One region of the Allobosea sp. GW821-FHT03A12 genome, then DNA from elsewhere that is predicted to be linked to it. Evidence: predicted binding sites of a transcription regulator. Region 1 holds the regulator's gene; each other region holds the start of a gene.
What was found. The regulator LexA, encoded in region 1, represses DNA repair genes until DNA is damaged. The targets are predictions, from matches to a motif close to TGTTCNNNNTGTGTTCNG.
Positions count from the first base shown of each region.

Region 2: AC3WLC_RS10495 (DNA recombination protein RmuC) is a predicted target of LexA. The motif match lies at 1,468-1,485, and genes of this name have one in related genera.
Region 3: AC3WLC_RS12455 (PA0069 family radical SAM protein) is a predicted target of LexA. The motif match lies at 2,252-2,269, and genes of this name have one in related genera.
Region 4: AC3WLC_RS19585 (ATP-dependent helicase) is a predicted target of LexA. The motif match lies at 1,412-1,429, and genes of this name have one in related genera.

Region 1 is NZ_JBYSVZ010000004.1:593,180-596,925, reverse strand. Features, by position in the region: gene AC3WLC_RS17115 (ComEC/Rec2 family competence protein) at 1-1,457, shown strand, start outside; gene lexA (transcriptional repressor LexA) at 1,451-2,188, opposite strand; gene AC3WLC_RS17105 (molybdopterin molybdotransferase MoeA) at 2,292-3,503, opposite strand; gene moaC (cyclic pyranopterin monophosphate synthase MoaC) at 3,500-3,746, opposite strand, start outside.
Region 2 is NZ_JBYSVZ010000003.1:612,023-615,768, reverse strand. Features, by position in the region: gene fmt (methionyl-tRNA formyltransferase) at 1-850, opposite strand, end outside; gene def (peptide deformylase) at 870-1,403, opposite strand; gene AC3WLC_RS10495 (DNA recombination protein RmuC) at 1,518-2,702, shown strand; gene AC3WLC_RS10490 (MFS transporter) at 2,798-3,746, shown strand, end outside.
Region 3 is NZ_JBYSVZ010000003.1:1,042,919-1,046,664, forward strand. Features, by position in the region: gene rnhB (ribonuclease HII) at 1-9, opposite strand, end outside; gene AC3WLC_RS12450 (alpha/beta fold hydrolase) at 70-963, opposite strand; gene AC3WLC_RS12455 (PA0069 family radical SAM protein) at 1,035-2,207, opposite strand; gene AC3WLC_RS12460 (hypothetical protein) at 2,324-2,812, shown strand; gene ypfJ (KPN_02809 family neutral zinc metallopeptidase) at 2,816-3,706, opposite strand.
Region 4 is NZ_JBYSVZ010000005.1:213,561-217,306, forward strand. Features, by position in the region: gene AC3WLC_RS19585 (ATP-dependent helicase) at 1-1,385, opposite strand, end outside; gene AC3WLC_RS19590 (iron chaperone) at 1,531-1,920, opposite strand; gene AC3WLC_RS19595 (DoxX family protein) at 2,145-2,534, shown strand; gene AC3WLC_RS19600 (MarR family winged helix-turn-helix transcriptional regulator) at 2,567-3,031, opposite strand; gene AC3WLC_RS19605 (hypothetical protein) at 3,080-3,535, shown strand; gene AC3WLC_RS19610 (tripartite tricarboxylate transporter TctB family protein) at 3,675-3,746, shown strand, end outside.

The sequences.
Region 1 (3,746 bases):
CGATGGCGGCGGCGCTCGTCACCGGCAAGCGTGGGCTGATCAGCGAAGCGACCAACAACGATCTGCGCGCCGCCGGCATCTACCATATCGTCTCGATCTCCGGCCTGCACATGGTGCTCGCCGCGGGCACGATCTTCTGGCTGGTGCGGGCGCTGCTCGCGCTGTCGCAGACGGCGGCGCTGCATTGGCCGGTGAAGAAGCTTGCAGCGCTCGCCGCCATGCTCGGCGCCACCGCGTATTGCATCTTCTCCGGCGCCGATGTCGCGACCGAGCGTTCGCTGATCATGACGCTGGTCATGCTCGGGGCGATCCTGGTCGATCGGCCGGCGCTCTCCATGCGCAATCTCGCTCTGTCCGCGATCATCGTGCTGCTGCGCGAGCCGGAGGCGCTGCTCGGGCCGAGCTTCCAGATGTCGTTCGGGGCGGTGGCGGCGCTGATCGCCTTCGCCGAGCGTTGGCAGGAGCGGGCGCCCGATGCGGCGGCGGCGTCCTGGCCCTGGCCGCTGCGCCCGCTCTGGCTCTCGGCCGTCGGCATCCTCACCACCACCATGGTCGCCACCGCCGCGACGGCGCCCTATGGCGTCTATCATTTCCAGACCTTCAATCCGTTCGGCTTGCTCGGCAATGCGCTGGCGCTGCCCTTCGTCTCGCTGATCGTGATGCCGGCGGCGGTCTTCGGCGTGCTCGCCTATCCGTTCGGGCTTGACTGGCCGGCCTGGGCGCTGATGGGCTGGGCCTCGAGCTATGTGCTCCAGCTCGCCCATTGGGTCGCCGGCATCGACCGTTCGACCTTGGTGCTGCCGGCCTTCGGCCCGACCGCGCTGATCCTGTTCTCGCTGTCGCTGCTCTGGCTGACCCTGTGGACGACGGCGCTGCGTTTCCTCGCGGCGCTGCCACTGGTCGGTGGGCTGGCGCTGGCCTCGGCGCCGTCGCGGCCCGACATCCTGATCGAGCGCGACGGCTCGGGTGTGCTGGTGCGCGGGCCGGAGGGGAAGATGGTGCTGGCCGGCAAGCCGAGCCGCTTCGTGCTGATGCAATGGCTGCATGCCGACGGCGATTCACGCTCGCCTGATGATGTGGTGCTCCGCAATGGCGCCGCCTGCGATGCGCGCGGCTGCGTCATTCGCCTGCCGGATGGTCGCAGCGTCGCCTATACGCGCGATCGTATTGCCCTGGTCGAGGACTGCCAGCGCGCCGATCTCGTGGTGACCTCGCTCTATTGGACGGCACCTTGCGCCGCCCGCCTGATCGATCGCAGCGCGCTCGTCCGTGACGGCGCGACCGCCTACCACGCAGCCCGCGGCGGCTGGCGCGCGTTTACGGCCGACGAGGTCACGCGTCTTCGTCCCTGGACCAGGGTGCGGCCGGAACCGAGGCCGGCGCCGGAGCCCGCAGTTGCTCCCGCGCCGAGCCCCACAGCTGCAGAGCCGGCACAGGATCTGGAGGCGCTTCAGTAGCGCCGCATCAGGTTGACGAGCCGGCCCTGGATCTTGACCCGGTCGGGACCGAGCACGCGTGTCTCATAAGCCGGGTTGGCAGCTTCGAGCGCGATCGAGGAGCCGCGCTTGCGCAGCCGCTTCAGCGTCGCTTCCTCGTCGTCGATCAGGGCGACGATGATGTCGCCGGTATTGGCGGTGTCCTGCTTGCGGATCACGACGGTGTCGCCGTCGAGGATGCCGGCCTCGATCATCGAATCGCCGCGGACCTCAAGCGCGTAATGCTCGCCGCCGCCAAGCATGTCGGCCGGCATCGAGACGCTGTGGCTGCGTTCCTGGATCGCCGAGATCGGGGTGCCGGCTGCGATGCGGCCCATGACCGGGATCGAGACGGTCGAGCGCCCGCTCTCCTCGGCAGCCGGCGGGCGCGGCTTCGTCAGATTGACAGTCGGTGCTGGGGGCGGCGGAGTCTGGCCAAGGCCGCCCTGGACGATGGAGGGGCTGAAGCGGCCGCGCTGTGCCTGCGGCCCGCCGATGCCGTCCGGCATCTTGATGACTTCGAGGGCACGGGCCCGGTTCGGGAGCCGGCGAATGAAGCCGCGCTCTTCGAGCGCCATGATCAGCCGGTGGATGCCGGATTTGGAGCGCAGGTCGAGCGCATCCTTCATCTCGTCGAAGGAGGGCGGCACGCCGGATTCGCGCAGGCGCTCATGGATGAAGCGAAGCAGTTCGAACTGTTTGCGTGTCAGCATGGTCGCGCCGCTCGCCTCTCGGGCTGGAATCGAAACAAAGCACGAACACCATAGCTGTTCGCCTTGTGTTCCGCAAGGCGCTTCCTCCCGCAAGGTGAATGGATCAGCGCAGCCGGATGACGCGGCAGGGATCGCCTGACTTGGCCGGCTTGGCGAAAGCCGGGCGGATCACCAGCGCTTCGGCCCGCGACAGGTTCGCCAGCATCGAGGAATCCTGCTTGGCGAAGGGCCTGACGCGACGCTCGCCGCCTGCCGTCTCGATCGTGGCGCGCAGATAGTCCTGGCGCTCGTCATTGGCCGGCAGGTCGGTGGCGAGGATGGCGGGCTCGCTGCGATCGCGCTCGGGGTCGGCGATGCCGAGCAGAGCCTCGACCAGTGGCATTGCGAAGAGATGGCCGCAGACGATCGAGGAGACCGGGTTGCCGGGCAGGCCGAGCGCGACCATCGCGCCGAGCCGGCCCATCATCATCGGCTTTCCCGGGCGCATCGCGATCTTCCAGAAGCCGAGCGCCATGCCTTGCGCCTTCAGCGCCGCCTGGACGAGATCGTGCTCTCCGACCGAGGCGCCGCCCAGCGTGACCAGGACATCGGCTCCAGCCTCGCGCGCCGCCTCGATCTTGGCGGCGAGATCGGGGTGGTTGTCGCGGGCGATGCCGAGGTCGAGCGCCGTGCCGCCGGCCTGCTCGATCATTGCGGCGAGGGCGAAGCTGTTGGAAGCGACGATCTGGTCGGGACCGACCGGCTCGCCGGGCAGGACGAGTTCGTCGCCGGTGGCGAGGATCGCGACCAGCGGCTTGCGGCGGACGGACAGGGTTGGATGCCCCGCAGCGGCGGCGAGGCCGAGCGCAGCGCTGTCGAGCCGGCGGCCGGCCTTCAGCAGGATCTCGCCGGTCTCGAAATCGAGCCCGGCCGGGCGGATAAACTGGCCTTTGTTCGCCGGCTTGGTGACGCGGATGACCGGGCCGCCGACGCCCTCGGCGTGTTCCTGAATCAGGATCGCGTCGGCGCCGTCGGGGATGGGCGCGCCGGTGAAGATGCGCACCGTCTCGCCGGGGCCGATCGGGCCGGGAAAGCCGCGGCCGGCGGCGGATTCACCGATGACCTTGAGCTCCTTGCCCGGCTCGAGATCGGCGGCTCGGGTGGCATAGCCGTCCATGGCCGAATTGGCGAAGGGCGGTTGGGTCCTGAGGGCAATGACCTCTTCAGCCAGCACCCGGCCGGCGCAGTGCGCCAGCGGCAGCGTCTCGGACGGCGTCGGGCCGGGTATGCTGTCGAGCAGCGCCTTGAGCGCGACCGGGACAGGGGTGAGGCTCATGCCAGTTGTCCTGCGATCTCGTAGGTTCCGGACTTGCCGCCGGATTTATGCACGAGCCGGATGCCTTCGATATGCATGGCGCGATCGACCGCCTTCACCATGTCGTAGACGGTGAGACAGGCGACGCTGACGGCGGTCAGCGCCTCCATCTCGACGCCGGTCTTGCCGGTCAGCTTGACCTCGGCGCGGACGCGCACGCCCGGGAGCGTCTCGTCGATCGTGAGGTCGACTGCGATCTTCGAG
Region 2 (3,746 bases), on a different contig from region 1:
CCTGGAGCAGCTTCACCGCCCCGACCGCGCAGGCGATGGTGCCCTCGTCGTCGAGCAGCGTGCCCGGCTCAGCCGCGCCACCGGCGCGAGCGGTGCGCAGCAGCTTCAAGCGCTCCGGCCCCTTGCCGAGGTCGACCTCGACGAAGGCACCCGGGAAGGGCGAGAGACCGCGCACGACGTCATGGACCTGCTGCGCCGGCCGGTTCCAGCTCAGCTTCGCCTCGTCATTGCCGATCTTGCTGGCATAGGTGACGCCCTCTTCCGCCTGCGGCGTGAAACGCAGGCCGCCACGGCTGAGGGCGGCAAGCGCCCGGACCATCAGGTCAGCGCCGAGGCCGGCGAGCCGGTCATGCATGTCGCCGGCCGTGGCGTTGCCGTCGATCGCAAGCGTCTCGACCATGGCGACGGGACCGGTATCGAGCCCCTCTTCCATCTTCATCACGCAGACGCCGGTCTCGGCATCCCCCGCCATGATGGCGCGCTGGATCGGCGCGGCGCCGCGCCAGCGCGGCAGGAGCGAAGCATGCAGGTTGAGGCAGCCGAGCTCCGGCACCTGCAGGATCGCCTTGGGCAGGATCAGGCCATAGGCGACGACGGCGGCGACATCGGCCTGGTGCGAGGCCATGATCTCGGCCGCCTCGGCGTTCTTCAGCGTCTTTGGCGAGAACACCGGGATGCCGAAGCGCTCGGCCGTGACCTGGACCGGCGAGGGCCGCAGCTCCATGCCGCGCCCGGCCGGCGCTGGCGCACGGGTATAGACGGAGACGACCTCGTGGCCCTGGCCGATGATCTCGGTCAGGGTCGGCACGGCGAAATCCGGCGTGCCCATGAAGATGACGCGCAAGCTCATGATCTGACGCTCCAGCCGCTCAGGCCGCGCTGTCCCGTTTCGCCGCCTTGGCGAAGCGCTTGTTGACCCGGTCGCGCTTCAGCCGCGACAGGTAATCGATGAAGAGCACGCCGTTGAGATGGTCGATCTCGTGCTGCAGGCAGGTGGCGAGCAGGCCGTCGGCCTCGACCTCCTGCGCCTTGCCGTCGAGATCGCGATAGCTGACCTTGACCCGCGCCGGGCGCTCGACCTCCTCGTAATATTCGGGGATCGAGAGGCAGCCCTCCTCATAGGAGCTCAGCTCCTCCGAGCGCCAGGTCACCTCGGGATTGATCAGGACCATCGGCTCGCGCTTCTGCTCCTCGCCCTCCTCCGCCTTCTTCGACACGTCGAGCGTGACGAGGCGGACCGGCTCGCCGATCTGGATCGCGGCAAGGCCGATTCCCGGCGCGTCGTACATGGTCTCCAGCATGTCGTCGGCGAGCTTGCGGATCTCCGGCGTGATGTCGCCGATCGGCGTGGAGACCTTGCGCAGCATCGAATCGGGCAGGATGACGAGAGGGCGGATGGCCATAGGGCGCTCTGAACGATTGTCGGAAGTTGCGGCGACATAAGCACTTGTGACGAAGCGGTCAAACTGTTCCGCTTATGTTCTGGATTTGCGGCGGAGATCGTGTAGGCTCGCGGCATGAACCAGATCGCCTTCGTCCTGCTGGAACGCCCCGTGAGCTGGGCCGAGGCCGCCTTCGGCTTCGCCGGGCTGACGCTTTTCCTGCTGGTGCTGGCGCTGCTCTCGTCCTGGCGCGCGGCGCGCCGGCGCGAGATCGAGGCGGCGATGGCGGCCGAGCGTGCCCGCGAGATGGACGACAAGGTCGCCGAGATGAACCGGCAGCAGGCCGAGCTCAGCGGCCGCCTGCAGACCATGGCCGAGATCCTCTCGACCCGGCAGGGCGACCTCGCCCGGATCATGGCCGAGCGGATGGAGGGTCTGCGCCAGCAGGTCGGCGCCGGGCTGGAGCAGAATGTCCGCCAGACCAATGAGAGCCTCGGCAAGCTTCAGGAACGGCTTGCCGTCATCGACAACGCCCAGAAGAACCTGACCGAGCTCACCGGCGAGGTGGTGACGCTGAAGGACGTACTCGCCAACAAGCAGGCCCGCGGCGCCTATGGCCAGGGCCGGATGGAGGCGATCATCCGCGACGGTCTGCCCGCCGCGTTCTTCTCCTTCCAGCCCACGCTCTCGACCGGCAAGCGGCCTGACTGCCTGGTCACCCTGCCGGGCGACGGACGCGGCCTCGTCATCGACGCGAAGTTCCCGCTGGAGAGCTTCACCATGCTGCGCGAGGCGCGCGGCGACGAGGCGAAAAAGCAGGCCTCGGCCCGGGTGCGCGCTGATGTCGGCCAGCACGTCAAGGACATTGCCGAGCGCTATTTCCTGCCGGGCGAGACGCAGGACATGGCGCTGCTCTTCGTACCGTCGGAGGCGATCTATGCCGATCTGCACGAGCATTTCGACGACGTGATCCAGAAGGCCCATCGGGCGCGCGTGATGATCGTCTCGCCCTCGCTGCTGGCGCTGGCGATCCAGCTGATGCAGTCGCTGGTGCGCGATGCCCGCATGCGCGAGGAGGCGCAGGTGATCCAGTCCGAGGTCGGCAAGCTGCTCGACGATGTCCGCCGCCTCGGTGACCGGGTCGACAAGCTCGACAGCCATTTCCGCCAGGCGCAGGACGACGTCGCCCAGATCAAGACCTCGGCCGGCAAGGTCTCCGGCCGGGCCGAGCGGATCGGCGCGCTGGAATTCGACGATGCCAGCCCGAACGAGCCGCAACTGCCCTTCGCTAAGGCGGTGAAGCTGAAGGCGGCGGAATGACGCGGTGCGGGTATTTTGCCCGCGCGCGCCATGCCGAGATCACATTCCGGCGTTGAGCTGCGGGCCTTCCCAGACTGCGCCGGAGGCCGTGACCCTTGCTCGTCCAGATCGGAACGCTCATCGCCGCGACGAGCCTCGTGCAGCTCGCCAACGGCTTCTTCAACACGTTCCTGTCGCTGCGGCTGACGAGCGCGGGCTTCGGACCGACGCTGACCGGACTGGTGCTCAGCGCCTATTTCATCGGCTTCACCATCGGCGCGGTCGGCTGCGGACGCGTCATCCAGCGCGTCGGCCATATCCGCGCCTATGCCGCCTTCGCCGGCATGGTCGTGGTCGGAACGGCGGCAATGCCGCTCTTCGTCTCGCCGCTTGGCTGGATCGCCTGCCGGATGGCGATCGGCATCGGCTGCGTCGGCCTGTTCATCACCACCGAGAGCTGGCTCAACGCCAAGGCCCCGCCCGAACAGCGCGGCCGCATCTTCTCGATCTACATGGTCGGCACGTTTCTCGCGCTGGCGGCCGGGCAATTGCTGATCGGCAAGCTCCCGGTCGAGACCGCCGTGCCGTTCAACATCATCGTCGCGCTGTTCGCGCTGGCGCTGGTGATGGTCAGCACGACTCGTGCGGAAGCTCCGACGCTGCCGGCGGAAGCCTCGCTGCCCTATGGCGAGCTGACGCGGCAGGCGCCAATCTCGGTGATCGGCTGCGTGATCGCCGGCATGATCAGCAGCGCCTTCTATGCGCTGTTCCCGGCCTGGATGGCGCAGAATGCCATCCCGCAGGAGACGATCGCGCTGTTCATGCTGGTCGCGGTGCTCGGCGGCTTCGCCTTCCAGGTTCCGGTCGGCCGCTTCTCCGATCGCGGCGATCGCCGGATCGTGCTGGCGGGCCTTGCGCTCGGCTTCTCGGTCGCAGCCGTCGCGCTCGACCTCGTGCCACGCCAGCTTGGCGCAGTGCTGCCGGTGGCCGCGCTGCTCGGTGGCTTCATGTCGACGCTCTATCCGGTCTGCGTCGCCCATGCACTCGACCGCATGCCGCAGGATC
Region 3 (3,746 bases), on a different contig from region 1:
GGCGGTCATGGCTTCGCTATGCCAGATCAAGGCTCGAAGGTCTGCCGCTGCCAGTGCCACATCCACAACTCAGCCGGGCTGCAGAAAGAAGGCGCGCAAGGCTTCCGCAGCCGCCAGCGGGCGAGCTTCCGGGAAGAAATGCCCACCGGGAACGGCCTTACCTTCCACATGATCCGCCCAGCGGCGCCAGATCGCGAGCGGCCCGCCATCGGCTTCATACCATTGTGCCAGAGCGCCCTCGGAACTCCACAGGGCGAGCGTGGGACAGGTGATGCGCCGCTCGTTTCGCTGGTCCTCGGCGTCGTGCTCTCGGTCGATTCCGGCCGCGGCCCGGTACTCCTCGCAGATCGCGTGGATATGGCTGGGATCGCTGAGGGCGGCGACGTAGGCGTCCCGCGCCGCGGCTGAAAAAGTCGAGGCTGGCGTGCCCCAGCCGTTCAGCGCACTGTCGATGATCGCGTCCGGGGCTGCCGCGAGCAGCCGCTCCGGCAGGGGCTCGGGCTGGGCGAGCAGCGTCCACGGCCAGAATCCGAGCGCAAAGCGGGCGTCGGCACGGTCCCAGGCCTCAGCTGTCGGCACGATGTCGAGCACGGCTACCTTCGCGGTCCGCTCCCGATGGTCGAGCGCCAGGCGGTAGGCGACGCGGCCGCCACGATCGTGTCCGGCCACACAGAAGCAGCGAAAACCCAGCTTCTCCATGACTGCGACCATGTCGGCGGCGAGGGCACGCTTGCTGTAGGGGGCGTGGTCGGCGGTCGAGGGCGGGCAGGAGCTCGCGCCATAACCGCGCAGGTCGGCGCAGATGACGGTGAAGTCCTTCGCTAGAAGCGGAGCGACGTCCCGCCACATCAGATGAGTCTGCGGAAAGCCGTGGAGCAGAAGAAGCGGAGGGCCCGAGCCCTTCCGGCGCAGGAAGATCGTGGCCTCGTCCGTTTCAATCGTCTCGCTGCTGAAATCGTCCATGACGGCCTCCGCCTCATGAAGCAAAACGCATGGCGGTGCGATCGGTGCCATCAGATGCTGGGCTGGGGCGCTCAGAACAGACTGAGCTGCGCCTTCTCCTTCTCCGGCTTGACGAAGAGATCGGTGCGCAAGCGTAGCCGCGTGCTGTTGAAGCCGAGCCGCTCGGCCGCCATTTCGAAGCGCCGGCCGATCATCCAGGCATAGGGGCCGGAGCCGACCTGGCGCTGGCCCCAGGCGGCGTCATAGTCCTTGCCGCCGCGGGTCGAGCGGATCAGCGAGACGACATGGCGCATCTTGTCGGGATGATGCGTCACCAGCCAGTCCTGTACGATGTCCTTCACCTCGAGCGGCAGGCGCAGCAGCACATAGCCGGCCTCACGAGCTCCCGCCGCCTTGGCGGCGTCGAGGATGCGCTCGATCTCGTGCTCATTGATCGCCGGCACGATCGGCGCCACCAGCACCGTCACCGGGATGCCGGCCTCCGAGAGCTTGCGGATCGTCTCGATGCGCTTGGCGGGAGCGGCGGCGCGCGGCTCCATGTTGCGGGCGAGCTTGGGATCGAGCGTCGTCACCGAGAGCGCGACCTTGACCAGCCCCTTCGCCGCCATCGGCGCGAGGATGTCGAGGTCGCGCTGCACCAGCGCGGATTTAGTGACGATGCCGACCGGATGGTTGAACTTCGCCAGCACCTCCAGGATCCCGCGCATGATCCGGAGCTTCTTCTCGATCGGCTGGTAGGCGTCGGTATTGGTGCCGATCGCGATGGTGCGTGGCTGGTAGCTCGGCGAGGACAGCTCCTTTTCCAAGAGCAGCGCCGCGTCGGGCTTAGCGGTCAGCTTGCTCTCGAAATCGAGGCCAGGCGAGAGGCCGAGATAGGCATGGCTCGGCCGCGCGAAGCAGTAGACGCAGCCATGCTCGCAGCCGCGATAGGGGTTGATCGAGCGGTCGAACGAAATATCGGGCGAGTCATTGCGTGTAATGATCGTGCGCGGCTTCTCGACCGAGACCTCGGTCTTGAACGGCGGCAGCTCGCCGAGCGAGCCCCAGCCGTCATCTTCGCTGATGCGCTGTTCGGCTTCGTAGCGGCCGCCGGGGTTGATCGTCGCGCCGCGCCCGCGCCGCCGCTCCGGGTCGATCTGGCTGCCGACATAGGCGAGCGGGTCGACCGGCGCCGAGACCGTGCCCGACTCGGCGTCGCGGCGCTTGAGCGGTTGCGTCCTGGCTGAGGGCCTGGCCTGCAGCATGGTTTCGTCTCCCGGCGGAATCGGTGGCTCCGAGACCAAGGAATGTGAACATAAAGGGAACAAAAGGCAAGTGACAGGATTGCGACATGTTGCAGTGCGTCATAAGCTGTCAGTCCATGATCACCGCCGTCATCCGGGCCAATCGTGACGCCGAGGCGCTCGCCGCGACCTTGTCCGTACTGATTCCGGCGGTCGCCAAGGGCGTGATCGGCCATGCCGTGGTGATCGACGAAGCTGACGATGCCGCGATCGCGCGCCTCGCCGACGAGACTGGCGCCAGCTATGTCAGGGCGAAGAACGGCGAGGCCTGGTCGTCCGGCGCTGCGCAGGCGCGCGGCGATTGGGTGATCCTGCTCGAAGCCGGTGACCTGCCCGAGCCAGCCTGGACGCCCAGCATCGAGCGGCATTTGCTGACCTCGGCGGCGCTGCCGGCTTTGATGCCGCTGCGCGGCATGGCGGCGGCCTTGCGCGAATGGGGTGCGGTCTCGCTGCGTTCGCGCGGTGTCAGGGCAGGGTTGCTCGCGCCGAAGAAGCAGATCCTCTCCGGCCGGCTGGCCCGCGCGCCGCGCCGGCTCACCGTCCGCCGCGAGCGCGCTGCGCGCTGACGCTCAGAGCTGGTTGGTGCGGAAGGTGTCGCAGCTCTGCAGCGAGCCGGACTTGAAGCCCGTGTTGAACCAGCGGGTGCGCTGGGCCGACGAGCCGTGCGTGAAGGAATCCGGCACGACCACGCCACGACCCTGCTGCTGCAGCTTGTCGTCACCGATCGCGGAAGCCGTCCGCATCGCCTCGTCGATGTCACCGGGCTCGACCCGGTCCATCGCCTGGAGATTGTAGGCCCAGACGCCGGCGAAGCAGTCGGCCTGCAATTCGACGCGCACCGAAAGCGCGTTCGATTCGCGCTCGGAGAGTCGCTGGCGCAGCTCGTTCACCTTGGGCAGGATGCCGAGCAGGTTCTGGATGTGATGGCCGACCTCGTGGCCGACGACATAGGCATAGGCGAAGTCGCCGCCGCCGCCGAGCTTGCGCTGCATCTCCTGGAAGAAGGAGAGGTCGAGATAGACCCGCTGGTCGTTGGGGCAATAGAATGGGCCCATCGCCGACTGGGCAGTGCCGCAACCCGAGCGATCGACGCCGCTGAACAGCACCAGCTTGGGCGGTACGTATTTCCGGTTGGCCTGCTGCGGCAGCACCTTCGTCCAGATGTCCTCGTTCTGCGCCAGCACGGCCGAGATGAATTTGCCCATCTCGTCCTGCGGCGGCCCGGCCGATTTGCGCTGCTCCTGCGTCGGCGCGCTGCGCCCGCCGATGCCGCCGATCATCTCGGCGCCGCCGATCAAAATGCGCGGATCGATGCCGAGCGCCCAGCCGAGCAGGCCGAGCACGACCATGGTGCCGATGCCGATGCCGCCGCGCCCGCCGGGAAGGCCGGCATATTCGCCACCACCCCCGCCGCGCCGGTCCTCGACGTTCTCGGACTGGCGGTAATCTTCCCAACGCATGCACGAACCCTTTTTGTAGCGCCGCCAATGTCGGCGAGGA
Region 4 (3,746 bases), on a different contig from region 1:
GCATCGCGCAGGGCTTCCGCCCCGTCCGGCGCCTGCGCCAGATGCTCGATGACGCGCTGGGCCGAGGTCGGCCCGACGCCGGGCATGAGCTGCATGACGCGGAAGGCCGAGACCCGGTCGCGCGGGTTCTCGACGAAGCGCAGCAGCGCGAGCAGGTCCTTGACGTGGGCGGCGTCGAGGAATTTCAGCCCGCCGAACTTCACGAACGGGATGTTCCGGCGCGTCAGCTCGATTTCGAGTGGACCGCTATGGTGGGAGGCGCGGAAGAGCACGGCCTGCTGTTTCAGCGCCGCGCCGGCCTCGCGGTTCTCCAGCACCTTTTCGGCGATGAAGCGGGCCTGGTCGGCCTCGTCGCGGACATTGACCAGCTCGGGCGTGGCACCGGCGGCACGGTCGGTCCACAGGTTCTTGGTGAAGCGCTCGGCCGCAAGGTCGATCACCGCGTTGGCGGCGCCGAGGATGGCCTGCGTCGAGCGATAGTTCTGGTCGAGCGTGATCACTTCGGCCGGCGGAGAGAAGGCGAGCGGGAAGTCGAGGATGTTGCGGACGGTCGCGGCACGGAAGGAATAGATCGACTGCGCATCGTCGCCGACCACGGTCAGCCCACGGCCATCGGGCTTCAGCGCCAGCAGGATCGACGATTGCAGCCGGTTGGTGTCCTGGTATTCGTCGACCATGACATGGTCGAAGCGCGCCCCGACATCGGCGGCGAGATCGGCATCGGTCATTGCCTGCGCCCAGTAGAGCAGCAGATCGTCGTAATCGAGGACGTTCTGCTGCTGCTTGGCTTCGACGTAGGCCGCAAAGAGCTGCTTCAGCTCCTCGGCCCAGGCGATGCACCAGGGATAGGATAGGCGCAGGACATCCTCGATCGGCTGCTCGGCGTTGACGCAACGCGAATAGATCGAGAGGCAGGTGCCCTTGGTCGGAAAGCGCGCCTCGGTCTTCGAGAAGCCGAGCTCGTGCCGGACCAGATTCATCAGGTCGGCGGCATCCTCGCGATCATGGATGGTGAAGGCGGGATCGAGCCCGATCTGCTCGGCGAGGTCGCGTAGCAGCCGGGCGCCGACGCCGTGGAAAGTGCCGGCCCATTTCAGCGCATCGACGACGACCCCGGCGCCATCGCCCATCACCTTGCGGGCGATGCGCTCGACGCGGCGGATCATCTCGGAGGCGGCCCGGCGCGAGAAGGTCATCAGCAGGATGCGCCGCGGATCGGCGCCGCAGACGAGGAGGTGGGCGACGCGATGCGCCAGCGTGTTGGTCTTGCCCGAGCCGGCGCCGGCGATGATCAGCACCGGCGGGGCGGGGGCCGCATCGCCGCCATGCGATACCGCCCGCCGCTGCGCCGGGTTGAGACTGTCGAGATAAACGTGCGCGTTCATGCGTGATTCGACCTGTGCTCACGAACGGGAACATAACATGCACGTTCGAGGCAACGTCGAATGACTCCGGCAGAGCAAGAGGCAAGGAGACTGTCGTCGCCGAGGTCCCTCGCGCATTGCAGCGCGGTTGGCGATCAACGAGCCGTCACGCCTTCCCGCGCTTCTTCCCGGCCTGTTCGAGGTTATAGCGCGCGTGGAGCGTCGCCATTTTCTCGATGAGCGCGAGCGGCAGCTCCTCCTTCTTCGGCAGCTTCAGGGCCGATTTCGTCTTGGCGTAGCGCGCGAGCTCGTCCTTGAACGTCTCGAAGGACGGGATCGGCGGCGGGCAGGAGAGCGAGTAGTGGTCCTTGTGGGCCGAGACATAGAAGATCCAGCCGCCATTATGGCGAAAGGCCGGGATCTGGTAGCTGATCACGCCTTCCACCTCTGGAACAGCTCGTTTGATCGCGTCGCATATGGCTCGCACGCCGGCCTTGTTCTCGTCGCTGAGGCTGGCCAGGTAGTCGTCGATCGTCTTGAAGTCGGTCAGAGCCATCGGGTTCTCCTCGGTTCAGATGCGCTCGCGTCGCGGTTCTTGGCGGGCCGTTCGGTTCGGCCAGCAGCCACGGCGGGGTGGCGACGCGATCGAGCCTCGCACGACCGCTTCCATCACGCGTCAGTAAGAGTCTCGCGCTCGGAGAGGGGCGGGCCGCAGGATCATTCCTGTCATGCAATGGCGCCCGGTGAGCTTTGCTGGCCCTGATATCGAGGGAGCGTTTGATGAACACGACTGCCATGCTTTGGACGGGCCGCGTCCTGACCGGGCTTTTCGCCCTCTTCATGCTGGGCGCGTCGATCTCGCCCAAGCTGCTGCGCCTGCCGGTCGCCGAAGAAACGATGGCGCAGCTCGGCTGGCCGGCCGGCTATGCCTTCATGATCGGCCTGATCGAGCTGGCCTGCCTTGTGCTCTATCTCGTCCCGCGCACGGCGCTGCTGGGGGCGATCCTGATGATGGGGCTGCTGGGTGGCGCGATGGCGACGCAGATCCGGGTCGGAAGCCCGCTCTTCAGCCATGTGCTCTTCAGCCTCTATCTCGGCCTGTTCATGTGGGGCGGACTGTGGCTCCGCGACGGGCGGTTGCGGGCCCTGTTCCCGGTTGTCCGGATGTAGCGCGCATAGCGGGGCGGCTCGGAAACGCCCGGCTAGCCGCCTTCCAACTCGCTGGCGCGCTCCAGCGCGAGCGCGGTGCCTTTCTCGACGAAGCCTGCGATCAGCTCGAGCTCCTCGGCGCTGTATTGCCGCATCAGCGCAGCCGAACGCTCGCCCATTGGCGCGAAAAGCTCCTGAAGTGGCCTGATTGCCTCCGGCACGATCCGGACGATGACCTTGCGACGATCCTGCGGGTCCGCTGCCCGTTCGACATAACCCTTCCTGGCGAGGCGATCGATCAGGCCGGTCACGGCGCCGCTGGTCAGCTTCGTGTGCTCCATAATCTGCCCGGCCGTCACGGGACCGGCGAGCAGGATCATGTCGAGACATTCGAGATCGACCGAGGCGAGCCCGGCTCGTTTGGCGACTGCCTGGCTGTGCAGGGCGCTTGCCGCGCCCATGCGGCGCAGGACCGTCGTCAGGCGCGCGATCGCCTCGTCTTGACTTGAAGGTGCCATCTGTCTCATATCTTAGTTACTAAGATAATTAGTAAGTGAGGTAAAATCATGGATGCGATCGTCCTGTCTACGGCGTTGACGGCTCTCCTGGCCAATATCGGGCTGGGTGGTGGAATCTTCGAGCATAGCGTTGTCGACCGGGCCTGGCCGCGCAAGCCCGAGATCATCCAGCCAAGGAAGGGAGGGATCAGCCGCGCCTGGTTCTGGATCCCGGCTCACACCGCCTTCGAACTCGCCCTGCTCGTCACGCTCTACCTGGGTTGGAGCAATGCAGGGGTCCGCCAAGCCCTGCTCATGGCACTTGCCGCGCATGCGGCGCTGCGGCTCTGGTCGGCCTTCGACATGATCCCGAAAGCGATTGCCTTCGAGAAGGCGGAAACGGTCGATGAAGCCGCGGCCCGCGATTGGACGAAACGCAGCCTGATGCGATTGCCGCTGGCGCTGCTCACCAGCCTGGCCACGCTGGCGGCTTTCGGCGCCGCTTGCAGCCTGAATCTGGGCTGAGTCCACCAAGCTCCCAAACGTCGGCGCGCAGGTGCTGCAGATTGACAATGTTTTGCATATAAGACAGAAATTCATATACAAATTAAAAACGCGGCGCCCGGCTCCGATCCGAAGGCGCCCGTCGCGCCGGGGAGAAGCGATGAGCCCGCTGAACGACAGCGACGCGCGAGCCGCCGTGGCGCCGCCCGAGCCAGCGCCGGCATCGGGCGCG